DNA from 2 places in the Nonomuraea sp. NBC_00507 genome. Region 1 is predicted to be linked to the other one. Evidence: riboswitches for the same ligand, from Rfam matches in the RefSeq annotation. Region 1 holds a riboswitch; the other holds the start of a gene.
What was found. Region 1 has a riboswitch for glycine ahead of gcvT (glycine cleavage system aminomethyltransferase GcvT). Riboswitches for the same ligand answer to the same signal wherever they lie in the genome.
Positions count from the first base shown of each region.

Region 1 (10,681 bases):
GGGCGAGACGATGAACCCCGTCACCCCGCCGATCAACATCAGGATGACGCCGAACACGACGTGGTGGATGTGCATCTCCCCCACGTTCACGTTGCGGAACCAGCCCACCTTCGCCCTGATCAGGCGCACATTGATGCGGGTGGCGATGAACGCCACGATGAGCGTGACGAAGTAACAGAACAGCGGCAGCCGTCCCGTGTCGACGATGTTGTAGCGAAACCAATCCCCCATGACTTGTAAACGATGGTACGAGCCCCTTGCCGGTATCGCGTCAGGAGAGGAACCCTCGCAACAGCGCGGCCGTGCCTTCCAGGTGTTCGGTCATCGCCCGACGCGCCGCCTCGGGGTCGCCGGCGAGGATGGCGTCCACGATGGCCTGGTGCTGCCGGGCGGCGTGGTCCAGGTTGACCTGGAGCATCGGGATGGCGTTCAGCAGGTCGCTCACCCGCGACCGCGCGTCGGCGCAGGTGGTGGCCAGCAGGGTCGAGCCGGTCAACTCGGCGATGGACAGGTGGAAGGCCGTGTCGAGACGGCGGTAGTCCGTCAGCGAGGCCTCGTTCAGCTCCGACAACCTGCGGAGCAGCACGGCCCGCTTCTCGCCGGTCAGCTCGGAGGTGGCCAGGACCTGGGCCGCCCCGCACTCGACGGCCAGCCGGAACGTCAGGGCGTCGGAAAGGTCGTCCATGCCCATCTCCGCCAGGACCTGCCGCAGGTCGCCCGCGTCCGGTTTGGGCGGCTCGTACGTGACGAAGGCCCCTCCATACCGTCCCCGCCGCACGTCCAGGTAGCCCGCGTCCGACAGGGCACGGATCGCCTCGCGAAGGGTCACCCTGCTGATGCCGAGCTGGACGGCCAGCTCACGCTCGGGGGGAAGCTTGTCGCCCGGCGCCACCACGCCCAGCTTGATGGCCTGGAGCAGCCGTTCCACGGTCTCCTCGAAGGCGTTGCCCGCCCTGACCGGGCGCAACACCGTCATCAAACGCGCCGACTCGTCCAACGTGGCCTCAGGTCTTGACAAGCGATCCCGGCATGCACATCAATGGTCTGAGACTAGCCCAATCACCGGAAAGCGCGCCATGCCAGATGGGAGCGACGTCACGTGAGCAGCGAAGGGTTCCTGACCGCCGACGAGCTGCGTGACGAGGTGGCGGCCGGGCGGATCGACACCGTTCTGCTGGCGATCGCCGACATGCAGGGCCGGTTGCAGGGCAAGAGGTTGTCGGCGCGCTACTTTCTCGAAGAGGTGCTGCACCACGGCTCCGAGGGCTGCAACTACCTCCTCGCGGTGGACGTGGACATGAACACCGTCTCGGGCTACGCGATGTCGTCCTGGGAGCGCGGATACGGCGACTTCGTGATGAAGCCCGACCTGGCCACGCTGCGCCGGGTGCCGTGGCAGGAGGGGACCGCGATGCTGATGGCGGACCTGGCGTGGGAGGACGGCGGCGACGTGACCGCCTCGCCCCGCCAGATCCTGCGCAAGCAGCTGACCCGCCTGGCCGAGCGCGGCCTGGCCGCGTATGTGGGCACCGAGCTGGAGTTCGTCGTCTACGAGGACAGCTACGAGGACGCCTGGAAGCGCGCCTATCGCGACATGTCGCCCGCGAACCTCTACAACGTCGACTACTCCCTCCTCGGCACCGCCCGCATCGAGCCGCTCCTGCGCCGCATCAGGCGGGGCATGGAAGGCGCCGGCCTGTACGTCGAGTCCGCCAAGGGCGAATGCAACCTGGGCCAGCACGAGATCGCCTTCCGCTACGACGAGGCGCTCAAGACCTGCGACAACCACGCCATCTACAAGAACGGCGCCAAGGAGATCGCCGCCCAGGAGGGCAAGTCGATCACCTTCATGGCCAAGCCGAACCAGCGCGAGGGCAACTCCTGCCACATCCACATCTCGCTGCGCACCGTGGACGGCGACCCGGTGATGGCGGGCGAAGGGCCGTTCGGGCTGTCGCCGCTCGGCGCCCGCTTCATCGCCGGCCAGCAGGCCTGCCTACGCGAGCTCACCCTCCTGTACGCCCCCAACATCAACTCCTACAAGCGCTACGTGCCCGGCAGCTTCGCCCCAACCGCCGTCAAATGGGGCGTCGACAACCGCACCTGCGCGCTGCGCCTCGTCGGCCACGGCCAGTCGCTGCGCGTGGAGAACCGGGTGCCGGGCGGCGACGTCAACCCGTACCTGGCGGTGTCCGCGCTGATCGCGGCCGGGCTCTACGGGATCGACAACGAGCTGCCGCTGGAGGACCCCTTCGAGGGCAACGCCTACGCCTCGGGGGCCGAGACCGTGCCGCACACGCTGCGCGACGCGCTGGCCCTGTTCGAGGGGTCGAAGCTGGCCCGGGTGGCGTTCGGCGAGGACGTGGTCGAGCACTACGCGAACAACGCGCGGGTGGAGCTGGCCGCGTTCGACGCGGCGGTGACGGATTGGGAGATGTTCCGTGGGTTCGAACGGATGTGAGCATGAAGATCGTTAATCCGGCGACCGAGGACGTGCTCGCCGAGGTCGAATTGGCCGACGCGGCCGAGGTCGACCGGGCGGTGGAGCGTGCCAGGAAGGCGTACCCGGCCTGGCGCGACGTGGCCCCCGGCGACCGGGCGCGGCTGCTGCGGCGCTTCGCCGACCTGGTGGGCGAGCACGGCGAGGAGCTGGCGGGGCTGGAGCTGGCCAACGCCGGGCACCCGATCGGGAGCGCCCGCTGGGAAGCCGGCGCCGTACGCGACGTCCTGCACTTCTACGCCGCCGCCCCCGAACGCAACCACGGCAAGCAGATCCCGGTGCCGGGCGGTGTGGACATCACGTTCCAGGAGCCCCTGGGCGTCGTGGGCGTCATCGTGCCGTGGAACTTCCCCATGCTGATCATGTCGTGGGGCGTGGCCCCCGCGCTGGCGGCCGGTAACACCGTGATCGTCAAGCCGGCGGAATGGACTCCGCTGTCGGCGCTGAGGCTGGCGGAGCTGGCCTTGGCGGCGGGCCTCCCCGAGGGGGTGCTCCAGGTTCTGCCTGGGGCAGGGGAGGTCGCGGGGGCCCGGCTGGTCGAGCACCCGGACGTGGCCAAGATCGTGTTCACCGGCTCCACCGAGGTGGGCAAGGAGATCGCCGCCAAAGCGGCCGCGCAGGTGAAGCGGGTGACGCTGGAACTGGGCGGCAAATCCGCGAATATCATCTTCGCGGACGCGGACCTCGAGAAGGCCGCGAAGGCGGCTCCTTACGCTGTCTTCGACAACGCGGGGCAGGACTGCTGCGCCCGTTCCCGGCTGCTCGTCCAGGCCGACGTGTACGACGACTTCATGGCCCTGCTCGCGCCCGCCGTTCAGGCCGTCAAGGTCGGCGACCCGCTCGACGAGAGCACCGAGATGGGCCCACTCATCAGCGCCGAGCACCTGGAACGCGTCCGCGGCTTCGTCCAGGACCCCTACCTCCAGGGAACGTGCCCGCAGGGCAAGGGCTTCTGGTTCCCGGCGACCGTGCTGACCCCCGACGTCACCGACCGGACGTTCAACGAGGAGATCTTCGGGCCCGTGGTGTCGGTGGCGCCGTTCAAGGACGAGGCCGACGCCGTCAGGATCGCCAACGACACTCCGTACGGACTGAGCGGCTCCATCTGGACCCGGGACGTCGGGCGGGCGCTCCGGGTGGCCAGGGCGGTCGAGTCGGGCGCGCTCTCGGTGAACTCCAACTCCTCGGTCCGCTACTGGACCCCCTTCGGCGGCTTCAAGCAGTCCGGACTCGGCAGGGAACTCGGCCCGGACGCCCTGGCGGCGTTCACCGAGACCAAGAACGTCTTCATCTCCTGGGAGTGAAACAAGTGCAGCGGTTGCAGGATCGGGTGGCGGTCATCACCGGCGCGGGCAGCGGCATCGGGCTCGCCACGGCCCGCAGGTTCGCCGAGGAGGGCGCCAAGGTCGTCTGCGTGGACGTCGACGAGGAGGCGGGCGGCAAGGCCGCCAACGAGGTCGGCGGCCTCTTCATCAAGGCCGACGTGACCAGCGAGGACGACGTCGTCAGGATGTTCCAGACGGCGTACGACACCTACGGCAGCGTCGACATCGCCTTCAACAACGCCGGCATCTCGCCGCCCGACGACGACTCGATCCTGGAGACCGGCATCGACGCCTGGCGCCGCGTCCAGGAGGTCAACCTGACCAGCGTCTACCTGTGCTGTAAGCACGTCCTCCCGTACATGCGGCGGCAGGGCAAGGGCTCGATCATCAACACGGCGTCGTTCGTGGCCGTCATGGGGTCGGCGACGTCACAGATCTCCTACACCGCCTCCAAGGGCGGCGTGCTGGCGATGTCGCGGGAGCTGGGCGTGCAGTTCGCCAGGGAGGGCATCAGGGTGAACGCCCTGTGCCCCGGCCCGGTCAACACACCGTTGCTACGGGAGTTGTTCGCCAAGGACCCGGAGCGGGCGCAGCGGCGGCTGGTGCACGTACCCGTGGGGCGCTTCGCCGAGGCGACGGAGATCGCGGCGGCGGTGGCGTTCCTGGCCAGCGACGACGCGTCGTTCATCACGGCCAGCGAGTTCCTGGTGGACGGCGGCATCTCCGGCGCCTACGTGACGCCGCTCTAGGAGGAAATCGTGCGTCCGGTCATCGGGATCACCTGTTACGTCGAGCCGGCGAAGTTCACGGTGTGGGCGGACATGACCGTCGCGCTGCTGCCGTACATGTACGTGGAGCAGGTCGTCCGCGCCGGCGGGCAGCCGGTCGTGCTGCCGCCGGCCGGCGATCCCGCGCCTGTCGTGGGGCGGCTCGACGGGCTCATCCTGGCGGGCGGGGGCGACATCGACCCGGCCCGCTACAGCCAGGAGCCGGGGGAAAAGGTCGGCTATGTTCGCAAATTTCGGGATGAGGCCGAGTTTGCGGTGCTGAATGCCGCTCTCGAGGCCGGCCTGCCGTACCTGGGGATCTGCCGCGGCCTCCAAGTGCTCAACGTCGCCCTCGGCGGCACCCTGCACCAGCACCTCCCCGACGTGGTCGGGCACGACGGGCACTCCCCCGCGCCCGGCCGCTTCGGCCCGCTGCCCGTCGTCCCCGTGCCGGGCACACGCCTGGCCAAGGCGCTGGGCACGGAGCCGGTGACGGTCCCGCACTACCACCACCAGGCCATCGACCGCCTCGCCCCGGGCCTCACGGTGTCCGCCACCGCCGAGGACGGCACGATCGAGGCGGTCGAGATGGACACGGAGTCGTTCACGATGGCCGTGCAGTGGCACCCGGAGGCGGCCGAGGACTGCGCGATCTTCGAAACCTTCGTGGCCGCCTGCCGCTAACCGACGGGCTTGAGCACGCTGTCGAGGACGACGACGCCCGCGCCGTACTTCTGGTCGAACGTGCGGCGCAGGTCGTCGGAGGCGAGCCAGGTCTCCACCTCGACCCGGTTGCGAGTGACGCTGGGCGCGGAGGAGATGAGGGCGTCGCCCAGCTCCTTCTCGACCTCCCGCTGGATCGCGTGCAACTCGGCCTCGGTACGCTCCGCGCCGCTGACGCACAACGCGCCGCCCCAGACCTCGCGGATCCACGCCTCGCGCCCGGCCAGGTCGCCGGTGAACCTGAGATTGAGCACCTGCCCCCGCGCGTAGGCGTCGAGTTCCTCCGACGGGTCAGGCGTCGGCCCGATGGGTTCGATCCAGGCGCCCGCGAACTCCTTGGCCGTCCCCGCCCGCTTCATCGCCTTCTCCAGGGTCGCCTCCGTGGCCTTGGCGGGATCGACGGGCCGCCAGCCGCCCTCGGGCGCGGGGCACGGAGTGGTGAAGTCGGTCGTCGGAGGCTCCTCATACACGGGCGAGCCGGGCGGCTCCGTGAGGGTCAGCCGGGCGCCGTCCCAAGTGCCGACGACCCGGTACGAACCCCATTTCACGCCGCCCTGCGACTCGTGCCCGACCTTGCTCCAGTCCCAGCCGACCACGTCGGGGCCACCGCACTGCGGCGGGAAGGACTCGGCCACCGCCCAACACAGCTGAGGCCCGTGCCCGTGGCCTTCGAGCACCGTCAGGCTGGCCTCGTACCGAGGGGGCGGCGCCGGGGACGCGGCGCTCTCGGCGCCGCAGGACGTGATGGTCAGGGCCGCCGCGAGTCCGATGGCCGCCATTCGCCGGTTCATGCCCCTTCAACGTCATCACCGCCCGAGCGGTTCACGGGCGCCCGAACGCGACAAGACCCCCGTAACGGCACTAGGCTTACGGGACATCACCCACGAAACCGTGCGGGAGAGCACCCTGACAGCCGGTCAGGGTCCCTGAAGGAGCAAGCCCTCCCCGCGAACCTCTCAAGGCAAAGGACCGCACGGACGAGGTGTCCTCTGGAAAGCAGGCCTGTGGGCCTCGCCGAAGGTGAAAGTCCGGCAAAACCCGGGCGAAGCTCTCAGGCATCGATGACAGAGGGGGAGGATGCTGGCATCCGATCCTGTCCTGAGGTGCGATAAATGTCCCGACCGACACCGCTACGAGACGTTCACGAGAGCCTCGGCGCCACGCTGACCGACTTCGCGGGGTGGCTCATGCCCCTCCGGTACGGCAGCGAGTCCGCGGAGCACAACGCCGTCCGGCAGGCGGCGGGGCTGTTCGACCTGTCGCACATGGGCGAGATCTTCCTGACGGGCCCGCAGGCCGGCCAGGCCCTGGACTATGCGCTGGTCGGGCATCTGTCAGCGCTGGAGCCCGGGCGGGCCAGATACACCATGATCGTGAACGAGCGTGGCGGGGTGCTCGACGACCTCATCGTCTACCGGCTCGGGGACGAAGAGTTCATGGTGGTGGCAAACGCCTCAAACTACGAAAAAGTCGGAAATGAGCTGAAAGAGCGTACGAAGGCGTACAACGCCGTCGTGGACGACCGCTCCGACCAGTACGCGCTCATCGCCGTCCAGGGCCCGCGGGCGCAGGAGATCCTCGCCACGCTCACCGACGCCGACCTCGGCGGCCTCAAGTACTACGCGGGCCTGCCCGGCGTGGTGGACGGCCGGCAGGCGCTGATCGCCCGCACCGGTTACACCGGCGAGGACGGCTTCGAGCTCTTCGTCGCGAACGAGGATGCCGCGCCGCTGTGGCACGCCCTCATGGCGGCCGGCGAGCCGTACGGGCTCAAGCCCGCGGGCCTGTCCAGCCGCGACACGCTCCGCCTCGAGGCGGGCATGCCGCTGTACGGCAACGAGCTCAGCGCCGAGCTCACCCCGTTCGACGCGGGGCTCGGCAGAGTGGTGAAATTCGACAAGCCCGGCGACTTCGTCGGCAGGACGGCGCTCGAGGCGGTCAAGGACGACCCGCCGCGGCGCCGCCTCGTCGGCCTGGTCGCGCGGGGACGCCGGGTGCCGCGCCACGGTTACCCGGTGACCAAAGACGGCGCCGTCGTCGGCGAGGTCACCAGCGGTGCGCCTTCCCAGACTCTGGGCAAGCCCATTGCTATGGCTTACGTGGACACCGGCATCGAAGAAGGCCTGGCCGTGGACATCCGGGGCAGTCAAGAACCTATGGACCTGGTAGAGCTGCCCTTTTACAGGAGGAAGAAGTGAGCAACATCCCTGACGAGCTGAGCTACACCAAGGAGCACGAGTGGGTGGCCGGGCTCGATGACGGGCTGACCGTGACCGTCGGCATCACGGCTTTCGCCGCCGACGCCCTCGGTGACGTGGTCTACGTGCAGCTCCCCGAGGTCGGTTCGACCGTAGAGGGCGGCGACTCCGTCGGCGAGGTGGAGTCGACCAAGTCCGTGAGCGAGATCTACACGCCCGTCGCCGGCGAGATCGTCGAGATCAACCAGGCCGTCGTGGACGACCCGTCGGTCGTCAACAGCGACCCGTACGGCGAGGGCTGGATGTTCCGCGTCCGCATGGAAGGCGACGCGGAGGACCTGCTGTCCGCCGAGGAGTACAAGGCGCTCACCTCAGGCGAGTCCTGACCCATTTCGCCGGGGCCCGTTCAGCGGGCCCCGGCCTTGCATGAAAGGCGCCCATCAATGGCGATCAGCGTCTTCGACCTGTTCAAGATCGGTATCGGCCCGTCGAGCTCGCACACGGGCGGCCCGATGGCGGCCGCGCACAAGTTCGCCCGCGGCCTGGACGAGGACGGCCTGCTGCCGCGCGTGGCGCGCGTCCAGGCCATCCTGTACGGCTCACTCGGCCTCACCGGCAAGGGCCACGGCAGCGACAAGGCCGTCCTGCTGGGCCTGTCGGGCGAGAAGCCCGAACTCGTGGACGTGGACACCATCGACGACCGCCTGACCGCGATGCGCGCCTCCGGCACCGTCAACCTCTACGGCACCCACGAAATCCCCTTCGTCGTCGGCGAGGACCTGATCTTCGAACGCAAGATCTCCCTCCCCGAGCACCCGAACGGCATGCGCTTCACCGCCTACACCGCGGACGGCGACACGCTGCGGGAAAAGGTCTACTTCTCGGTCGGCGGCGGCTTCGTCGTGGACGAGAACGCCACCGGCGCCGACCGCATCAAGCCCGACGACACCGTGCTTCCCTACCCCTTCACCACCGGGGAAGAGCTCCTCAAACACTGCTCGAACACGGGCCTGTCGATCTCCGCCCTGATGCTGGAGAACGAGAAGGCCTTCGGCCGCACCGAGGAAGAGATCCGCGCCGGAATCCTCAACCTGTGGAACGTCATGTCGGACTGCGTCCGCCGCGGCATCTCCAAGGAAGGCGTCCTGCCCGGCGGTCTCAAGGTCAAGCGCCGCGCCAACCAGCTCTACCGCCGCCTGCAGACCGAGCCCCCCGAGAAGGACCCGCTCCAGGCCATGGACTGGGTGACGCTCTTCGCCCTGGCGGTCAACGAGGAGAACGCCGCCGGCGGCCGCATCGTCACCGCCCCCACCAACGGCGCCGCCGGCATCATCCCGGCCGTCCTGACGTACTACACCCGCTTCGTCCCCCACGCCGACGACGACGGCGTAGTCCGCTTCCTCCTCACCGCCGCCGCCATCGGCGTCCTCTTCAAGGAGAACGCCTCGATCTCCGGGGCCGAGGTGGGCTGTCAGGGCGAGGTCGGCTCGGCCTGCTCGATGGCCTCCGCCGCCCTCACGGAGGTCATGGGCGGCACGCCGGAGCAGGTGGAGAACGCCGCCGAGATCGGCATCGAACACAACCTGGGCCTGACCTGCGACCCGATCGGCGGCCTGGTCCAGATCCCGTGCATCGAACGCAACGCGGTCGCCTCCAACAAGGCGATCACGGCGGCGAGAATCGCCTTGCGCGGCGACGGGAAGCACTTTGTGGCCCTGGACAAGGCCATCAAGACGATGAGGGACACCGGCCGGGACATGCTGGACAAGTACAAGGAGACGTCGCGAGGCGGCCTAGCCGTCAACGTCATCGAGTGCTGACCTGACCGACCACAGTACAAAGCGTCAGGCACCAACCCCCCAGGGGCGGTCCTCCCATAGGTCCGCGGCGAACAGTGCGTGGGCGATCCGGCGGGGATCGAGCCGGACGACCACCTCGCCGCCCTCGGACTCTGCGAGCTCAGCGGCAGCCAGCCCTATCAAGGCGAACTCACCCGCCAGCGACCTCATGAGCCACTTCTCGAAATCCTCGGCCTGCAGCTCTTCGACCTCATCCCGAAGCCACGCTGCGCGAGCTCTGCCGATCAACTCCGCAGGAAGGCGAACCGTCACGGGCTGCAGTTGCTCGCTCAGCCGGCGACCTATCTCCGCCAGGTGGCGGCTGTCCGTCCGGAATCGCTCCTCTGCTGTGGACCCGTCCATGCAGACCTCGTCCTTCTTCTTGAAGCGGTTGTCTGTGATCAACTTACGCACCGTGGTGTTCTTCGATGCCTTCGCCGCCTCCAACGCCTCCTCAACCGTTATCTCCAGTACTCGCTCGGCATGGCCGACTTGATGCTCTCGACGAAGCCGCCCGCCCTGGAGAGTGGAAACCGTGAGCACTATGTCCGAGATCGCACATTTCACGAAGATGACTGCCAGGCCAGAACCGGACAACTCCCCCACATCATGGCCACCCGACGCATTCGCCATCAGCGCGTTCGGCCAATGCGGACACATCAACATCGCGCACGCCCGCAGGAGTTCCGACCATCCGCTGGACCGGGCTCTATGCCTCGTGGTCAATAAGCGCCTTCTCCCACCTGAAAGCGGCGACAGCCTGCTCGTCTCCATCGACAAGTCGCTCGTAGTAGAGGTGGTCCATCGCCCACTCCCGGAAGGCGATCAACGATGATCCGACGTCCGGGGTGAGCGGACCGGGCGGAACGTAGCTCACCACCCACCTAGAGGAGGGCGTGCCGTCAGTGACCTCGAAAAGCGGAAGGCGTCAGGCGTGAGGCCCCACATGTCGTCTAGCATTCCTGAACCAGTGAACCGTACGAACGACCTTCCCGTCCGCGTCGCGAAGCACATACTCCATCTTCATCCAGCGCAAACGCTCCAGCGTGCCCCGCCCGAAACCGTCAAGCGATTCTTGAGGCGACAAGTTCATGGCGAGCCAGCCGCCACGATTCAGCATGAAACCTTCACGCGTTCATGGCCGTCCGGAGGCCGTACTGGTTTAGGCGTCAGATTACGCCGCACTCAAGGAGAAGCTGCAGCGGCTCCAAGATGAGGAGGACCAACGGGTTATCCGGGAGGGTATTGCGCGCATCGAGCGCGGCGAGCCCGATCCCGAAGGTACGGTCGTCATCTCCGCCGGCTCACGCGAAAAGCTGGAAGCCAAGCT
Region 1 is NZ_CP107853.1:11,654,481-11,665,161, forward strand. Features, by position in the region: gene OHA25_RS55425 (hypothetical protein) at 1-231, opposite strand, end outside; gene OHA25_RS55430 (FadR/GntR family transcriptional regulator) at 272-976, opposite strand; gene OHA25_RS55435 (glutamine synthetase family protein) at 1,100-2,461, shown strand; gene OHA25_RS55440 (aldehyde dehydrogenase family protein) at 2,464-3,804, shown strand; gene OHA25_RS55445 (3-oxoacyl-ACP reductase) at 3,810-4,574, shown strand; gene OHA25_RS55450 (gamma-glutamyl-gamma-aminobutyrate hydrolase family protein) at 4,584-5,276, shown strand; gene OHA25_RS55455 (hypothetical protein) at 5,273-6,106, opposite strand; glycine riboswitch at 6,200-6,297, shown strand; glycine riboswitch at 6,298-6,393, shown strand; gene gcvT (glycine cleavage system aminomethyltransferase GcvT) at 6,428-7,513, shown strand; gene gcvH (glycine cleavage system protein GcvH) at 7,510-7,899, shown strand; gene OHA25_RS55470 (L-serine ammonia-lyase) at 7,957-9,333, shown strand; gene OHA25_RS55475 (hypothetical protein) at 9,358-9,957, opposite strand; gene OHA25_RS55480 (hypothetical protein) at 10,061-10,228, opposite strand.

Region 2 (18,473 bases), 3.5 Mb from region 1:
GCGGACCTCTACGCGCACGGCGGCGTGGCCCAGATCGAGGACGTCTTCACCGGCGAGGAGCACCGGGGCCGGGGATACGCGCGTGCCCTGATCATCGCGCTCCTGGCGGAGGCTGCTGGGGCCGAGCTGATCTTCCTGGTGGCCGGCGCGTCCGGCTGGCCGAAGGAGTTCTACGCCCGGCTCGGCTTCGAGGAGCTGGGCCGCGTCCACGCGTTCCTGCGCACCTGACCGGTCCCCGGGCAGTCCGCCGCAGGCGGGGCCGCTGTGGTGGAGTTCCAGGCAGTAGGGTCTGCCTCGTGAGCGAAACTTCCGCCGAGGACCGGATCTGGACGGTTCCCAACCTGCTGAGCTTTCTGCGCCTCCTCGGCGTGCCCGTGTTCCTCTGGCTGGTTCTCGGGCCCAAGGCGGACGGGTGGGCCATCGGGGTCCTCGCGGTGGCCGGGTTCACCGACTGGCTCGACGGGAAGATCGCTCGCGCGTTCAACCAGACCAGCAAGCTCGGCCGGATCATCGACCCGGCCGCCGACAAGCTGTATGTGGGCGCCACGATCCTGGCGCTGCTGCTGCGCGACGTCATCCCCTGGTGGCTGGTCGCGGTGATCGTGGCGCGGGAACTCTTCGTCGCGAGTTGCTTCCCCGTACTCCGCAAATACGGCTATAGGGCACTTCAGGTGCATTTCCTGGGCAAGGCCGCCATGTTCAACCTCATGTATGCCTTCCCTCTCCTCTTCCTTGCATCCCACACTGGGTGGTATGCCGATATAGCCCGAATTGCCGGATGGGCGTTCGCACTCTGGGGAACAGGCCTCTACTGGTGGGCAGGGGTGCTGTATGCGGTACAGGTGCGGCAGCTCGTAACGTCGGCCAAAAAGGAGTGATCGGGTGAAGGCGGTCGTCATGGCGGGCGGGGAGGGCACTCGGCTGCGTCCGATGACCGCCAACCAGCCCAAACCCTTGCTCCCCGTGGTCAACCGCCCGATCATGGAGCACGTGCTGCGCCTGCTCAAGCGGCACGGCGTCACCGAGACGGTGGTGACGGTGCAGTTCCTCGCGGCGTTGGTGCGCAACTATTTCGGCGACGGCGACGAACTCGGCATGAGCCTCCAGTACGCCACCGAGGACCTGCCCCTCGGCACCGCGGGCAGCGTCAAGAACGCCGCCGACCGCCTTCGCGACGATCGATTCCTGGTGATCTCCGGCGATGCCCTGACGGATATCGATTTAACGGAAATGATCCGATTTCATCGGGAAAATGCGGCGCTTGTGACAATCGGCCTGAAACGCGTACCGAACCCGCTCGAGTTCGGGATCATCATCGTCGACGAACAAGGCCGCGTGCAGCGCTTCCTCGAGAAACCCACCTGGGGGCAGGTCTTCTCCGACACCGTCAACACCGGCGTCTACGTCATGGAGCCAGAGGTCCTCGAGGCCGTGGCGGCCGACGAGCCCGTCGACTGGTCATCCGACGTCTTCCCCGCCCTGCTCGAGCGCGGCGCCGCCCTCTACGGGTACGTGGCCGACGGCTACTGGGAGGACGTCGGCACCCACGAGAGCTACCTCAAGGCGCAGGCCGACGCCCTGTCCGGCAAGGTCGCCCTGGACATCGGCGGCTTCGAGCTCTCGCCCGGCGTCTGGGTCGCCGAGTCGGCCTCGGTCGACCCCGACGCCGTGCTCAAAGGCCCGCTGCTCATCGGCGAGTACGCCAAGGTCGAGGCGGGCGCCGAGCTACGCGAGTTCACCGTGCTCGGCAACAACGTAGTCGTGCGCGAGGGCGCGTTCCTGCACCGCGCGATCGTCCACGACAACGTCTACCTCGGCCCGGGGGCCCACCTGCGCGGCTGCGTGATCGGCAAGAGCACGGATGTGATGGCCGGGGCCCGCATCGAGGAGAACGCCGTCGTCGGCGACGAGTGCGTCATCGAGGCCGAGGCGTACGTCTCCAGCGGCGTCAGGGTCTACCCGTTCAAGACCATCGAGGCGGGCGCGGTCGTCAACACGAGCGTCATCTGGGAGTCGCGCGGCCAGCGCAACCTGTTCGGGCCCCGGGGCGTCAGCGGCCTGGTCAACGTCGAGATCACCGCCGAGCTGTGCGTGCGCCTGGCCAGCGCGTACGCCACCACCCTGAACAAGGGCGAGCACGTCGTCACCTCCCGCGACTGCTCACTGGCCGCCAGGGCGCTTAAGCGGGCCGTCAACGCCGCGCTCACCGCCAGCGCCATCAACGTGCTCGACCTGGAGGCGGCCCCGCTGCCGGTGGCCCGCTTCCACACCGGCCGCGAGTCGGCCGCGGGCGGCATATCGCTGCGTACCACGCCAGGCGATCCGCAGAGCGTCGACATCGTCCTCATGGACGGCCGCGGCGCCGACCTGCCGCCGGCCGCCCAGCGCAAGCTGGAGCGGGTCTTCTCCCGGCAGGAGTTCCGCCGCGCCTTCCCCGGCGAGATCGCCGAGCTCACCTACCCGGCCAGGGCGGTCGAGGACTACACGCGTGAGCTGCTGCGCCACGTCGGCATGGAGGGCATCAGGGACATGAAGGTCGTCGTCGACTGCGCCGGCGGCACCTCGTCGCTGGTGCTGCCGGCGTTACTCGGCCGGCTCGGGGTGGAGGTGCTGACCGTGAACGCCCGCCTCGACGACCTCTCGCCCACCGAGACGCTGGCCGAGCGCCGCCGCGACCTGCAGCGCCTGTCCGAATTGGTCAGCTCCTCGCGTGCGGCCTTCGGCGTGCGGTTCGACCCGGTCGGCGAGCGCATCGCCCTGGTGGACGAGATGGGCCAGCTCATCAACGACGAACGGGCGCTGCTCGTCGTGCTCGACCTCGTCGCCGCCGAGCGCCGGGGCGGCCAGGTGGCGCTTCCGGTCACCACGACCAGGGTCGCCGAGCAGGTCTGCCGCTTCCACGGCGTGCAGGTGCAGTGGACCTCCACCGCGCTGGACGCCCTCACCTCGGCCGCCGCCGGAGCCGACATGATCTTCGCGGCGGACGGGCGCGGCGGCTTCGTCGTGCCCGAGTTCAGCCCGGCCATCGACGGGCTGGCCGCGTTCATGCGCCTGCTGGGGCTGGTCGCCCGCACTCGCCTGTCGCTCAGCCAGATCGACGCCAGGATCCCCGAGGTCAAGCTGCTCAAGCGGGCCGTGCCCACGCCCTGGGCGGCCAAGGGCGCCGTCATGCGCTCGGTCATCGAGGCGGCCGAGGCCGAGGCCGAGGGGCACCGCATCGACACCACCGACGGGGTGCGCGTGACCCACGACGACGGGAGCTGGGTGCTGATCCTGCCCGCCGCCACCGAGCCCCTCACCGATCTGTGGGCCGAGGCGCCCGACATGGACGGCGCCCAGGCGCTGCTCGAACACTGGGCGCGCATCGTGGAGCAGGCCGCCACCTAGGGGCCGGTCACCGAGTGTGATCTGAAAAAGTTCGCCCGCGAAGCGCGCGGACGGCGCCGCAAGATCGTAATGTTGAAACGCGCGGCGGCATGGACCACGGGGCGGAAGCGGCGGTAACTTTGTCTGCGTCCACACCACAGTCCAGCGCCCCGAGTTGACCTTTACCGCTGATCAGCGTATGTTGCGGCATTCGCAAACGTGAGAAAGCGAAGCGAGGCGCGCCCCGAGCACCGTCGCCGCGTCTTCGCGGTAGGAGGCCGAGCCGATCGATGCCGAGCGTCTACTGCACGCAGTGCGGGCACGCCAACCCCGAGGATGCCCGTTTCTGTTCCCGTTGTGGGTCACCGCTGACCAGACCCGAGGTCTCCGGGGACACCACGTCGACGATCTCCGTCGCGGGAATCGAGGCATACGAGGCTGAGACAGGTGACATGCTCCTGGCCGAGCGGGCGCTCGTCGAGCAGCTGCCGCCCGGCACGGCGTTGCTCACGGTGACCAGGGGCCCCAATCAGGGGAGTCGTTTCCGGCTCGACAAGGAGCTGACCACGACCGGGCGCCACCCGGAGAGCGACATCTTCCTCGACGACATCACGGTCTCCCGCCGCCATGTCGAGTTCTACCGGCATCGTGGTGGCCAGTTCTCCGTCCGCGACGTCGGCAGCCTCAACGGCACCTACGTCAACAGGGAGCGGATCGAGGAGGTGCCGCTGCACTCCGGCGACGAGGTGCAGATCGGCAAGTTCCGCCTGGTCTTCCTGATGCGGGGCAACGCCGGGGCATGAGCGAGTCAAGCGAGCGACGCATGGACACGGCCCCTGGGCTCATGAGGCCGAAGGTCGCATGAGCCCCCAGGCGGCACGCTCGCACATGAGCATCGGGGAGGTGCTCGCGCTCCTGCAGGGCGAGTTCCCCGATGTCACCATCTCCAAGATCAGGTTCTTGGAGGGCGAAGGGCTGATCGAGCCCGAGCGCAGCCCCTCCGGCTACCGCAAGTTCACGCATCTGCACGTCGAGCAGCTGCGTTTCATCCTCACCGAGCAGCGCGACCACTACCTGCCGCTGCGGGTGATCAAGGACAGGATGGCCGAGAGCTTCGGCCGCCCCCGCGCGGTGCAGGACAAGCACGAGGTCAAGCTCAGCCGTGCCGAGCTGCTCGAGGCCGCGGAGATCGACGAGGAGACGCTCACCGAGCTGGAGGACTACGGCCTGCTCGCCCCGGTGGCCAGGCGCTACGACGAGGAGGCGCTGAAGGTCGCGCGCACCGTCGGCGCCCTGGCCCGCTTCGGCCTGCACGCCCGGCATTTGCGCGCGGTCAAGGCTGCGGCCGAGCGCGAGTGCGGTCTGGTCGAGCAGACCGTCGCGCCCGTGCTGAAACGGCGCGCCCCCGGGGCCGCCGGCGAGGCGGAGGAGATCGCCAGGGAGCTTTCGGCCCTCTTGCTCGATCTGCACGCATCTCTGGTACGCACGGGCGTACGGTCGGTGCTGGGCCGTTGAGAGCGAGGCGAGCAGGGAGCCGACGGCACATTCCAGGCCCGCCGGGTGTTACGTTGAATTGAAGTAGCCAGTCGAGCGAAGAGCTGTGCCGGGTGACCGGTCAGGAATACGGAGCAGCCCGTGTTGCAGATGGAGGTCGTGGGCGTAAGAGTTGAAATGCCCACAAACCAGCCGATCGTCTTGCTCAAGGAGGCACACGGGGAGCGGTTCCTTCCGATATGGATTGGCATGACCGAGGCGACGGCGATCGCCCTGGCCCAAGCGGAGGAGCCACCGCCGCGGCCGCTCACCCATGACCTTTTCCGTGACGTCCTGAGCGCCCTGGGCGTCGGCCTGCGGGCGGTCAACATTGTCGCGCTGCGTGATGGCATCTTCTTCGCCGATCTGGTGTTCTCCAACGGCGTGGAGGTGAGCGCGCGGCCGTCGGACTCGATCGCGCTCGCGTTGCGCACCGGAGCCCGCATCTTCGCCAGCGAGGAGGTGGTCCAGGAGGCCGGCGTGGTCATCCCCGACGACCAAGAGGACGAGGTGGAGAAGTTCAGGGAGTTCCTTGACACAATCACTCCCGAAGACTTCGGCAGGGCGGGGTAGGTATTTCGGTGCATTTACGCTTCACGACGCGCCGAGCCGGATCGTTGACTGAGCATGGTCACGGTCCTACGGTGCAAGTGAAACCCGTGGCCGCCCTTCATGAACCCCCAGATCAGGCCACGGGATGAGAGAAAGCCGGAGGTCCGCGTGGCGGTCAGCAGCGGCGAGGGAAAGACGGCCGGCCAGGAAGATCCGGTACGGCGTGAGGACGCGCGGCAGCGTGCCGGGGAGCAGGGACTGCTCTTCGACGAGCAGCCGGCGGCGTTGCCGGGCGACATCGGATACCGCGGGCCCACGGCCTGCGCGGCGGCCGGCATCACCTACAGGCAGCTCGACTACTGGGCGCGCACGGGCCTGGTAGAGCCCACGATCAGGGCCGCGCAAGGCTCGGGCTCCCAACGGCTCTACAGCTTCCGCGACATCCTGGTGCTCAAAGTCGTCAAGCGGCTCCTCGACACCGGGGTGTCGCTGCAGCAGATCCGCACGGCCGTGCAGCATCTGCGCGATCGCGGGGTCGCCGACCTCGCCCAGATCACGCTCATGAGCGACGGCGTCAGCGTCTACGAGTGCACCTCCGCCGACGAGGTGATCGACCTGCTCCAGGGCGGCCAGGGCGTGTTCGGCATCGCGCTCGGCCGGGTCTGGCGCGAGGTCGAGGGATCCCTCGCGGAGCTGCCGGGGGAAAGAGCGGCGGTCGAGGACACCGTCCCGGCCGACCACCCCGCTGACGAACTCGCCCGCCGCCGCCGCGCCCGACGCATCGGGTGAAATCCCCTTGTAACGCATAGGGGCTGTAATGTAGGACAGCAAGGCTGACGACCCCGTGCGGGAGAGTCTCTGGGGCCCACGGGTCCCGGGGCGCCGAAGGAGCAACCCTCCCCGGAATCTCTCAGGCACCCCGTACCGCTCGGGCGAGGCAACTCTGGAAAGCAGGCGCGCCCGCCAGGCGTGCCTCACCGACGGTGCAAGCCCCTGTTCACGGGGGTGAAGCTCTCAGGTCGCGGTGACGCCGCGCTGACAGAGTGGGGAGATCCGGCACTCGCCCGCGCCCTGGCGCCGGTCTCCATAGCCTCGGGAGGCACTGTCCATGACCGACCTGTCAGCTCCGCCGTTCTCATCCCGGCACATCGGCCCCTCCGCTGCCGAGCAGCAGCGCATGCTCGAGGCCGTCGGCTTCGAGTCCGTGTCCGACCTGGTGGCCGTGGCCGTCCCCGAGGCCATCAGGGCCAAGGACCGGCTCCAGCTGCCCGCCGCCGCGAGCGAGACCGAGGCGATCGCCGAGCTCCGCGCCCTCGCCGACCGCAACCGGGTGCTGACCTCGATGATCGGCCTGGGCTACCACGACACGATCACGCCCGCGGTGATCCGCCGCAACCTGCTGGAGAACCCGGGCTGGTACACCGCGTACACCCCCTACCAGCCGGAGATCTCACAGGGCCGCCTCGAGGCGCTGCTGAACTTCCAGACGGTCGTCTCCGACCTCACCGGCCTGCCCGTCGCCGGGGCCTCCCTCCTCGACGAGGCCACCGCCGCCGCCGAGGCCATGACGCTGGCCCGGCGCGCCGGCAAGTCCAAGAGCAACGTGTTCGTGGTCGACGCCGACGCGCTGCCGCAGACCAAGCGGGTGCTGGCCACCCGCGCCGAGCCGCTCGGCATCACGCTCGTGGAGCACCCGCTCGACGGCGAGCTGCCCGAGTGCTTCGGCGTGCTCGTCCAGTACCCGGGAGCCTCCGGGCGGCTGCGCGACTTCCGCGCCGTGGCCGCCGCCGCGCACGAGGCGGGCGCGCTCGTCGTGGCCGCCGCCGACCTGCTGGCCCTCACGCTCGTGGCCGCGCCGGGCGAGCTCGGCGCCGACATCGCCATCGGCTCCTCGCAGCGTTTCGGGGTGCCGTTCGGGTTCGGCGGGCCGCACGCCGCCTACATGTCGGTACGCGAGGGGCTGCAGCGGCAGATGCCCGGCCGCCTGGTCGGCGTGTCCGTCGACGCCGACGGCGACCCCGCCTACCGGCTGGCCCTGCAGACCCGCGAGCAGCACATCCGCCGCGAGAAGGCCACCAGCAACATCTGCACCGCGCAGGTCCTGCTCGCCGTCATCGCCGGCATGTACGCCGTCTACCACGGCCCCGACGGGCTGCGCCGCATCGCCCACCGGGTCCACCGGCACGCGGTCGTCCTCGCCGACGGGCTGCGCGAGGCCGGCCTGGAGGTCGTGCACCGCGAGTTCTTCGACACCGTCCTGGTGCGCGTCCCCGGCCGGGCCGCCGAGGTCGTCGCCGCGGCCGCCGAGCGGGGCGTCAACCTCTGGCAGGCCGACGCCGACCACGTCTCGATCGCCTGCGACGAGAAGACCGGCGCCGCCGACGTGACCAAGGTATGGGCGGCGTTCGGCGTGGACGCCTCCGAGGTGGCCTTGGACGCCGACGCGTTGCCCGCCGCGCTGCTGCGCGAGTCGGCGTACCTGACCCACCCGGTCTTCCACGGTCACCACTCCGAGACGGCGATGCTGCGTTACCTGCGCAAGCTGCAGGACAAGGACATCGCGCTGGACCGCTCGATGATCCCGCTCGGCTCCTGCACGATGAAGCTGAACGCAAGCACCGAGATGGAGCCGATCACCTGGCCCGAGTTCGCCGCGATCCACCCGTTCGCGCCGGAGGCCCAGGCCGCGGGCTACACGGAGCTGATCGGCACGCTGGAGCGCTGGCTGGCCGAGATCACCGGCTACGACGCGGTGTCGATCCAGCCGAACGCCGGCTCGCAGGGCGAGTTCGCCGGGCTGCTGGCCATCCGCGCCTACCACCGCGCGAACGGCGAGAGCGGGCGCGACGTCTGCCTCATCCCGTCCTCCGCGCACGGCACCAACGCCGCCAGCGCCGTCATGGCGGGGATGCGCGTGGTGGTCGTGGCCTGCGACGCCGACGGCAACATCGACCTGGCCGACCTCGACGCCAAGATCGACAAGCACCGGGACGCGCTGGCCGCGATCATGGTGACGTACCCGTCGACGCACGGCGTGTACGAGGAGAGCATCACCGAGGTGTGCGCCAAGGTGCACGGCGCCGGCGGGCAGGTCTACGTCGACGGCGCCAACCTCAACGCGCTGGTCGGGCTGGCCAAGCCGGGCGAGTTCGGGGCCGATGTGTCCCATCTCAACCTGCACAAGACGTTCTGCATCCCGCACGGCGGCGGCGGCCCGGGTGTCGGCCCGGTGGCGGTGCGCGCCCACCTGGCGCGCTACCTGCCCGGCCACCCGCTGCACAACGACACGCCCGTCGGGCCCGTCTCGGCGGCCCCGTACGGGTCGGCGGGGATCCTGCCGATCTCGTGGGCGTACATCAGGATGATGGGCTCGGACGGCCTGACCGCGGCGACCGAGCAGGCCATCCTGTCGGCCAACTACCTCGCCCGGCGCCTGGCCCCCCACTACCCGGTGCTGTACACCGGGCGCGGCGGGCTGGTCGCCCACGAGTGCATCGTCGATCTGCGGCAGATCACCAAGGAGACTGGCGTCACCGTGGACGACGTGGCCAAGCGGCTCATCGACTACGGCTTCCACGCGCCCACGATGTCGTTCCCGGTGGCCGGGACGCTGATGATCGAGCCGACCGAGAGCGAGGACCTTGACGAGCTCGACCGGTTCGCGGAGGCAATGATCGCCATCCGGGGGGAGATCTCCAAGGTGGCGTCCGGCGACTACGACAAGACCGACAACCCGCTGCGTAACGCGCCGCACACGGCCGAGTCCGTCGTCGCCGACGAGTGGGCGCACCCTTACTCGCGGACCGAGGCCGCCTACCCGGTGCCGTCGCTGCGGGACGGCAAGTACTGGGTGCCGGTGCGGCGCATCGACCAGGCGTACGGGGACCGCAACCTGGTGTGCTCGTGCCCGCCGCTGGAGGCCTACGAGGACTGAGTCGTCCGGCCGGCCCTGAATCGAGGGCCGGCCAGTCCTTCAGCGTCAACTGAGCAGACATGATCGCCAGAAGTGGTTAAGCTTCGTGCGACCGTCGCCAGAAGGAGCTCTCTTGACGTTCTCAGAGCTGGAGACACCGCCCCTCGACACCGCCCGCCGCCTCGCCGAGGACGGTGATCTCGACGGAGCCGCCGCCATCCTGAGCCGGCTGGCCGCCGACCCTGAAGGACCCGACCGGGCCCAGGCCGCCGTGGGGCTGGCCGTGGTGCTGGAGGAGCGCGGCGACGTCGAGGCCGCCCGCGCCGCGGCCAGGACCGCGCTGTCCACCGGCCATCCTGAATACGCCGCGCAGGCCGCCTGCCATCTCGCGCAGGGCTTCGAGCGGGAGGGACGGGCCGAGCAGGCCAGGGCCGCCTGGCAGGCCGTGCTGGGCGTCGGCACCGCCGCGTACGTGCCGCTGGCCCATCTCGCGCTGGCCCGGCTGGCCACGAGCCTCGAGGAGGCGGAGGCGGAGCTGCGGGCCGCCATGGCGGCCGGCGACGGCCAGATCGGCGCACACGCGGCCCGGCAGCTGGCCGATCTGCTGATGGAGCACGACGAGCCCGGGATGGCGGCCGACGTCCTCATGGAGGCGCTGGAGTCGGCTCCCGAGGAGGACGTGCCGGGGCTGCGGGTGCAGCTGGGGATCGCGCATCTGGAGCTGGCCTGCGCCGAGTTCGCCGACACCGTGGAGGGCGGCGCCGACCCCCAGACCAGCGCGCTGGCCATCGAGCTGCTGGCCCGCACCCTGCCGCTGCGCGGGCGGGAGGAGGACGCCGAGCGGGTGTGGGCGTACGGGCTGGAGCACGAGGACGAGAGCCTGGCAGCCGAGGTCCGCCTCCGCTACGACCGCGACGCCTGACGGGCCCGGCTCAGCCGCGGCGCATGATGGCCGCGGCGGCGGCCACGTTGATGATGACGATCGCCAGCCAGGTGATCGTCAGCCCCACCAGGCCGGCGTTGCCCGCCGCGATCGCCGTCAGCGGGATGCCGATGCCCATCGAGCCCAGCGCGACCGGGATCATCGCGGAGCCGGGGTTCTTGCCCTGGTGCCGGTGTGGGGCGGCGCCGCGTACGGCCAGCTCGGCCTGCACGCGGGCGGCGATCGTCTCGTCGAGACGTTCCACGAACGACTCGACCAACGCGGCTTCGTAGTCCGGGCCGAGATCGCGGCGCGCGTCGAGCGTGGCCTGCAGATCATCCCGGAGGGGACGCTTGTCTGGCATAGGAAAATCATGCCCCGTACGCGGCACGCCGTCATCAGCCCTGAGGGGTAGGCCGGAATCGTCCGAAGGTACGGTTCTCCCATGGAGGTCATGACCCCGCGAGGGCCCGCGATGGTCGAGGTCGACGAGGTGGCCGAGCCGCGGCTGCTGCTCGTGCTGACCCACGGGGCCGCCGGGGGAGTGGACGCTCCCGACCTGGTGGCCGTGCGTGCCGCCGCGCTCGGGGCCGGGGCCGTCGTGGCGAGGGTGACCCAGGCGTTCAGGGTGGCGGGGGCGCGGGCGCCCGGCTCGCCGGCCCGGCAGGACGAGGCATGGGAGGTCGTCCTGAGCGAGCTGCGTGCGCGGTGGCCGGAGCTGCCGCTGGTGCAGGGCGGGCGGAGCAACGGGGCGCGGGTCGCCTGCCGTACGGCCAAGGCGGTCGGCGCGGCGGCGGTCGTGGCGCTGGCCTTCCCGCTGCATCCGCCCGGCAAGCCCGAGCGGTCCAGGGCCGAGGAGCTACGCGGCGCCGGGGTGGACGTGCTGGTCGTCAACGGAGACCGTGATCCGTTCGGCATCCCCGACGCGGCGGACGCGGCGCTCCTGGTGGTGCTGCCGGGGGAGGGCCACGACCTGAAAAAGGACCCCGCCCGGGTGGGCGAGGTGGTGGCGGAGTGGATCACCCACTACGCGTAGGTCCGTAGGTCAGGCCGCGCCGACCACGGGCCGGTGCGGTTCGATGCTGGCGCCGCTGGGCAGGAGCTCCCCGGTGTCCTCGAACAGGACGACGCCGTTGCAGAGCAGGCTCCATCCCTGCTCGGGGTGGCAGGCGAGAGTGCGTGCCTTCTCGCGGTCTGGCGCCTCTGCATCCGGACAGGCCGGGTCGTGCGGGCACATCGGCGTGCCTCCGATATCTCGTGAAATGCCCCCGCTGAGGGACGGGAGCGGCTCGGGTTGTCGTTTTGGCAAGTGTGCGATGTCCGTCACACATTCCGACATAGTCCCTTCGGACTGTTACAGGGGGGTCCCCGGAACGTGTGACCTTCGACACAGCGTGCCTTATGCAGGATAACGGGCCAAGCGTGACACGCGCATCACGTTTGCAAACCCTTGAGGAGAGCGTCGAGTCCGCGCTCGAAGTCCATGTCGGCTCTTTCATCCGGTCTTACCCACTCGTCGACTTCGGGATCGGCCCAGCCGGACTGCTGGACCTCGACGGCGACGCTGCCGAACACGAAGGCCCGCAGCGCGCGTACGGCCTGCGCCGCGTCGTCCAGGCCGCCGTCGGCGAGTTGTTCGACCTGCTCCCTGACGGCGAGGGCCGTGGCCCCCTTCGGGGGTTTGGTCAGGGCCAGGGCGAGCACGCCCGGGTGCTCGCGCAGCAGCTCGCGCTCGGCCCGGCACCAGGCCTTGGCCGTCTCCTGCCAGGTCGGGCCCTGCTCCACGCGCACGGTGGTGACGTGCTCGGCCAGGGCGTCCATCAGCGCCTCCTTGCCCCGGGGCAGGTGGTGGTAGATGGCCATGGCCTCCACCTGCAGGGCGTCGCCCAGGCGCCGCATGGTCAGCCGGCGCAGGCCCTGGCTGTCGGCGATGTGGAGCGCGGCCTCGATGATGCGCTCGCGGGAGAGGGGAACGGGTGGTCGCTTGGCGGGCATGGCGATCATCTTACAATGTAAAGGCGGCCGCGCCGGGGTGATTTCCGTTCGTGTCGCGCGACGGCGTACTCTTGGCGGTTGAACGAGGTGCAGGCTGGCGAAAGGGCAGGGTCGATGGCGTTTTTCCGTCCGCGGGTGAGCCGGGAGGCCGAGGTTCGCTATCACGCGGACCAGGAGATCTCCAAGAGCTTCCCCGAGCTGCTCGAAAAGGCGCGCCAGGCCGAGCAGCTGCTGCGGGAGCTGCGGGCCGCGGCGGCCGACGACATCGAGCTGCTGGCCGCGGGGCGGGCGTTCGACCGGGCGCTGACCGACGCGCTGCGGGCCGCCGAAGCGGGGCAGCGGGCCACGTTCGGGGTGAAGTCCTACGACGATCGGATCGCGCGGCGCAAGGCCCGGGCCACGCCGGCCGGCCGGATGTGGACCGATGAGGTGGAGCGGCTGCGGACGCTGCGCGAGGAAAACCGGCTCTGGGGGATCCCGAGCGTGCCCCGCCCGGTGCCCTCCACCGTCTGACTCGACGCGCGCATGGAAAAGCCCCGGTCACGCCTCCCTCGTGTGGCCGGGGCTTTGCTTCAGAGCGGTCAGCTGGCCCAGTCGAGCAGCGGGCGGGTGTTGCTCGGGTGGCGCAGCTTGGACAGCGACTCCTTCTCCAGCTGACGGATCCGCTCCCGGGTCAGCCCCAGGTGCTTGCCGATCTCGTCGAGCGTGTGCGGCTTGCCGTCCACCAGGCCGAACCGCAGCGCCATGATCTTCGACTCCCGCGGCGAGAGGTTGTCGAGCACACCGCGCAGCTGGTCGCCCAGCAGCTGGCGGTCGACGATCTCCGAGGCCTCCGGCGAGTCGACGTCCTCGATGAGATCGCCGATCGTGGTCTCCCCGTCCTCGCCGATCGTCGCGTTCAGCGAGATCGGCTGGCGGCTGGTGCGCAGCAGCTCCTCGATCTGGTCCGGCGTCTTGTCCAGCTCGACCGCCAGCTCCTCGGGCGTGGGCTCGCGCCCCAGGCGCTGGTGCATGTCACGCTCGATCCGCGACAGCTTGGAGAGCATCTCCAGCACGTGGACGGGCAGCCGGATCGTCCGCGCCGAGTCGGCGAAGCCACGCTGGATGGCCTGCCTGATCCACCACATGGCGTAGGTGGAGAACTTGAAACCCTTGGTGTAGTCGAACTTCTCCACGGCCCTGATCAGCCCCAGGTTGCCCTCCTGGACCACGTCCAGCAGGGACATGCCGCGGTCGGTGTACTTCTTGGCCACCGAGACGACCAGCCGCAGGTTGGCCTCCAGCATGTGGTCCTTGGCCTGCCGGCCGTCCTCGACGACCATGCGCAGGTCCTCGCGGACGTCCAGCGGCAGCTCGGGGTGGGTCTCCAGCTTGTACTCGGCGTACAGGCCGGCCTCGATCCGCCTGGCCAGCTCGACCTCCTGCGCCGCGGTCAGCAGCGTGCGGCGGCCGATGGACTTGAGGTAGGTGTGCACCGAGTCGCCCATGGTGGACTGCGTGTCGTCCAGGTCGAGCTGCTCGGTCTCGATTTCTTCGTTCTCAGAGGTCATGACGATGTCGTCGGGCACGTCCTCCTCGTGTTCCGGCTTGGGGTCGGGCGGGACGACGCCCTTCGCCACGGCCGGCATGTCGGTTTTTGCCTTGGCCGCCTTGCGGCCGGTAGCCTTTGCTCGCGAGGTCGAAGACTTCTTCGGAGCGGCTTCTCCCTGCTCCTCGGTGGCCTTCGGCTGTGCGGGCTTCCTGGTGGTGGTCTTCTTGGGGGCGGTCTTGCTGAGAGACGGCTCGTTCTCGGCGGCCAGGCTCACGCCGGCCTCCGACAGTTCGCGCAGTATCGTGCGGCCCTCAGAGGGGCTGATCCCGGCTTCGGCGAACGCGTCACGCAGCTCCGCCAGAGAAAGGTGACCCTGGTTACGCCCTCGTTCAAGCAATTGGTCGAGAGTCGCGGGTGGGGTCGCCACGGCGGATGTGGGCATGAGGACACCTCCTCCGTACGGAGTAGAAGCGATCAGGCAGGTTATGGCGGGCGGCTTCGTTGTCCGCACGGCGCACCAGTATCAATAACGCCATTCTCCGCCATTTGTTCCCGCCCGGACGAAATGCCAAAAAGGGACGGATCGCCCACGTGGCGAGCCGCCCCTCGTGCGGGTCTTACTCGGTCACGTCGATCTCGCCGGTCGTGACCTCCGGCATGGGCATGGGCTCGGCGTCCTCCATGCGCTCGTCCGTCCAGTATTCGAGCACCTTGCTGGGGTCGGGGTTGACCTCCCGGGAGACCACGATGTCGTCATCGGTGGGCTCGGGAGACGGGGCCGGCGTCGCCGGCGGACCGGACGGTGATGCCTTCTCCACCACAGCTCTGGTCTCCTCGCCGACCTGGTCGAGCCTGCCCGCGGAGGCGGCCGCCGCGACCGAGACGCCGGCGACGACGATCACGCCGATGATGGCCACGGATGCCCACATCTTGCGGGTCTGGTCCATGAAGGCTCCCTCCTTCTCCCCACTCTGACGCAGCCGCACCTCGTCAGGTTCCTGCTTTCAGCCGTACTAGATCGGTCTTGCCGTTCGGCAGCAGCGGCAGTCCGGTGACCAGGCGCAGCTCGCGCGGGGCGGCGTGAGGGGGAAGCCTATCGCGGCAGTATGCCCGCAATTGGGCAAGCGTGAGTGGCGTGTCGGGGGCGGCGGGGACCACGACCGCGGTGACGAGCTCGCCCCATTCGGGGTCGGGCACGCCGATCACGGCCACGTCGGCGATCGCGGGGTGGGTGCCGAGCACGGCGGCCACGGCGGCGGCCATCACCTTCTCGCCGCCGGTGTTGATGACGTCGTCGGCCCGGCCCAGCACCCGCAGCCGCCCGCCGGCCAGCTCGCCCAGGTCGGAGGTGACGAACCAGCCGCCGTCGAACGGGTCGGGCTCGCCGGAGCGGTAGCCGGAGAAGAGCACGGGACCGGCGATCCGGATCAGGCCGTCCTCGCCGATCTTGAGATCTACATTGTAAAGGGGCCGGCCGTCGTACACGCAGCCGCCGCACGTCTCGCTCATTCCGTACGTCGTCACGATCCGGCCGCCGAGGTCCCGGGCGCGCTCCAGCAGGCCAGGACGGGGCGCGGCGCCGCCGAGCAGGATGGTGCGGAACCCCGACAGGTCGGCCCCCAGCTCCACGAGCCGGTGCAGCTGGGTCGGCACCAGCGAGACGTGGTCGGCGCCGGAGTCCAGGACCGCGCGCGGGTCGAAGCGCGGGTGGATGATCGGCTCGCTGTCCGACAGCAGGGCGCGCACCAGGACCTGCAGGCCGGAGACGTGGGAGATGGGCAGGCAGCACAGCCAGCGCTCACCCTTGGAGGCCTCCACGCGCCGCAGGGAGGCGGCCGCGGAGGCGCGCAGCGCGGTGGCCGAGAGCATCACGCCCTTGGGCGTGCCGGTGCTGCCGCTGGTGGCGATCACGACCGCCACGTCGGCGGGCACGCCGGCGCCGCCGTCCTGGGGCGTCCCGTCAACGTGGGTGGGGCGCAGCGCGGCCAGCGCGGCATCGGCCTGGCCGGGAGGCAGGGGGAGGACGGCGGGTCCGTCGCCGGTCAGCGCGTCGCGGACGGCCGTGAACAGTGCGGGTCCCGGAGGCTGCACAATGGCATGCAGCGGACGGTCCGGATGCGACGGGTTCCTCCACATGCTCGTAAGGTTAATGGCGACACGTCGGACAGCGGCGCAGGGGAAAGCGGGGAGGGTCGTGGCAGGTTCTCCCGAAGCCCCCGGGGGTCCCGTGGTCTTCCGAATCCCGATGCGCCTGCGTTTCCGGGGACAGACCGTCAGAGAAGGGGTGCTGCTGCGCGGCCCGGCGGGGTGGGGGGAGTTCTCCCCGTTCCCGGAGTACGGCCCGCGCGAGTGCGCCCGGTGGCTGGCGTGCGCCCACGAGGCGGCCTTCGAGGGCTGGCCGGAGCCGGTGCGTGACAGCGTCCCCGTCAACGCGACGGTGCCTGCGGTCGACCCCGAGCAGGCCCACGAGCTGGTGCGGCGCTCCGGCTGCGGCACGGCCAAGGTCAAGGTGGGCGAGCGGGGGCAGACGTTCGACGAGGACGTGGCCAGGGTGGAGGCCGTACGTGACGCGCTCGGCCCGGCGGGCAGGCTCCGGGTCGACGTCAACGGCGCGTGGAGCGTCGATGAGGCCGTGCGGCGGCTGAAGCGCCTGGACACCTACGACCTGGAATACGCCGAGCAGCCGTGCGCCACGCTGGAGGAGCTGGCGGCGGTGCGGCGGGCCTGCGACGTGCCGATCGCGGCCGACGAGTCCATCCGGCGGGCCGAGGACCCGCTGCGGGTCAGGGCGGCCGAGGCGGCCGACGTCGCGGTGGTCAAGGTGCAGCCGCTGGGCGGGGTGCGAAACGCGTTGCGGGTGGTGGAGGCGTGCGGGCTGCCCGCCGTGGTCTCCAGCGCCGTCGAAACCTCCGTGGGTCTCGCGGCGGGGCTGGCGCTGGCGGCGGCGCTGCCGTCGTTGCCGTACGCGTGCGGGCTCGGCACGCTGCCGCTGCTGGCGGGCGACGTCGTGGACGACCCGCTGACGCCCGTGGACGGGCGGCTGGCGGTACGCCGCCCATCAGTGGATGATCAGCAGTTGTCGGCTTTTGAGATTGAATCTCCCCAGTGGCTTCGCCGGATGCAGGAGGCGTCACGTTGAACCCCGCGACCGCGCTGGCCACCGTGCTGGTCGACGAGCTGGTGCGCTGCGGCCTGACCGACGTGGTGCTGGCGCCCGGCTCGCGCTCGGCCCCGCTGGCGCTGGCGCTGCACGCCGAGTCGCGGGTGCGGCTGCACGTGCGCATCGATGAGCGCTCGGCGTCATACCTGGCGCTCGGGCTGGCCAAGCGGTCCGAGCGGCCGGTCGCGCTGATCTGCTCGTCCGGCACGGCCACCGCGAACTTCCACCCGGCCGTGATCGAGGCGAGCGAGTCGGGCGTGCCGCTGCTGGTGCTCACCGCCGACCGCCCGCCCGAGCTGCGCGGCACCGGCGCCAACCAGACGATCGACCAGATCAAGCTCTACGGGACGGCCACGCGCTGGTTCGCCGAGGTCGGCGTGCCGGAGGACCGCCCCGGGCAGGTGGCCTACTGGCGGTCGCTGGCCTGCCGCGCCTACCAGCGGGCCGCCGGACCGGCGAACCCCGGCCCGGTCCATCTCAACCTGGCCTTCAGGGAGCCGCTCATCCCCGACGGCGACACCACCTGGTGCGAGCCGCTCGACGGCGGCGCCAACGGCCCGTGGGTGCGGGCCAGGGTCGCACCCCCGCCGATCGCCCTGCACATCCCGCCGACCCGGCGCGGCGTGCTGGTCGTCGGTGACGGCGCCGCGAACGTGCGCCGCTACGTGGCCGCCGCCGGCATGGCGGGCTGGCCCGTGCTGTCGGAGCCGAACGGCGGTGCCCGCTACGGCGACCACGCCATCTCGACCTACCACTACCTGCTGGGGACGCCTGAGTTCGCCGACGCGCACCGGCCCGATGTGGTGGTCACCTTGGGGCGGCCCGGGCTGTCGCGGCCGCTGCTGTCCTGGCTGCGGCGGACCGCGGAGCACATCGTTGTGGCGCCCGACCTGGACCGCTGGCCGGACCCGACCAGGTCGGCCACACAGGTGGCGCAGGCGGTGGAGATCCCGGTGGCTGCGGGCGACGACAGCTGGCTGCACGCCTGGCGGCGGGCGGACCTCGCGGCCAGGTCGGCCGTGGACGAGGTGCTCGACGTCTCGGGTGTCAGCGAGCCGCGCCTGGCCAGGGACCTGGTGGACGCGCTGCCGAACGGGGCGCTGCTGTTCTGCGGGTCGTCGATGCCGATCAGGGACCTGGACCAGGCGATGCGGCCGCGGCGCGGCATCAGGGTGATGGCCAACCGGGGCGCCTCCGGGATCGACGGCCTGGTCTCGACCGCGATGGGGGCGGCGCTGGCGCACAACGGGCCCGCCTTCGCGCTGCTCGGCGACCTGTCGTTCCTGCACGACCAGAACGGGCTGATCCTCGGGCCCCGCGAGCCCCGGCCCGACGTCTGCTTCGTGGTGGTCAACAACGACGGGGGCGGGATCTTCTCGCTGCTGCCGCAGGCGGCGGTGCGCGATCCGTTCGAGCGGGTCTTCGGCACGCCGCACGGGGTCGATCTCGGGTATGCGACGGCCGCGACCGGGACGCCCTACACGCTGGTGTCGGAGATCAC
Region 2 is NZ_CP107853.1:8,188,304-8,206,776, reverse strand. Features, by position in the region: gene OHA25_RS39630 (GNAT family N-acetyltransferase) at 1-228, shown strand, start outside; gene OHA25_RS39625 (CDP-alcohol phosphatidyltransferase family protein) at 297-878, shown strand; gene OHA25_RS39620 (mannose-1-phosphate guanyltransferase) at 883-3,387, shown strand; gene OHA25_RS39615 (FHA domain-containing protein) at 3,657-4,169, shown strand; gene ftsR (transcriptional regulator FtsR) at 4,228-4,881, shown strand; gene OHA25_RS39605 (bifunctional nuclease family protein) at 5,002-5,472, shown strand; gene OHA25_RS39600 (MerR family transcriptional regulator) at 5,620-6,240, shown strand; glycine riboswitch at 6,289-6,388, shown strand; glycine riboswitch at 6,389-6,503, shown strand; gene gcvP (aminomethyl-transferring glycine dehydrogenase) at 6,560-9,385, shown strand; gene OHA25_RS39590 (hypothetical protein) at 9,498-10,286, shown strand; gene OHA25_RS39585 (hypothetical protein) at 10,297-10,650, opposite strand; gene OHA25_RS39580 (alpha/beta hydrolase family protein) at 10,732-11,322, shown strand; gene OHA25_RS39575 (DUF5999 family protein) at 11,332-11,523, opposite strand; gene OHA25_RS39570 (TetR/AcrR family transcriptional regulator C-terminal domain-containing protein) at 11,721-12,281, opposite strand; gene OHA25_RS39565 (hypothetical protein) at 12,396-12,794, shown strand; gene OHA25_RS39560 (RNA polymerase sigma factor) at 12,863-14,254, opposite strand; gene OHA25_RS39555 (hypothetical protein) at 14,430-14,759, opposite strand; gene OHA25_RS39550 (AMP-binding protein) at 14,803-15,948, opposite strand; gene OHA25_RS39545 (o-succinylbenzoate synthase) at 16,058-16,951, shown strand; gene menD (2-succinyl-5-enolpyruvyl-6-hydroxy-3-cyclohexene-1-carboxylic-acid synthase) at 16,948-18,473, shown strand, end outside.
Region 2: it holds a riboswitch for glycine, as region 1 does, so the genes downstream of both, gcvP (aminomethyl-transferring glycine dehydrogenase) here and gcvT (glycine cleavage system aminomethyltransferase GcvT) in region 1, are expected to answer to the same signal.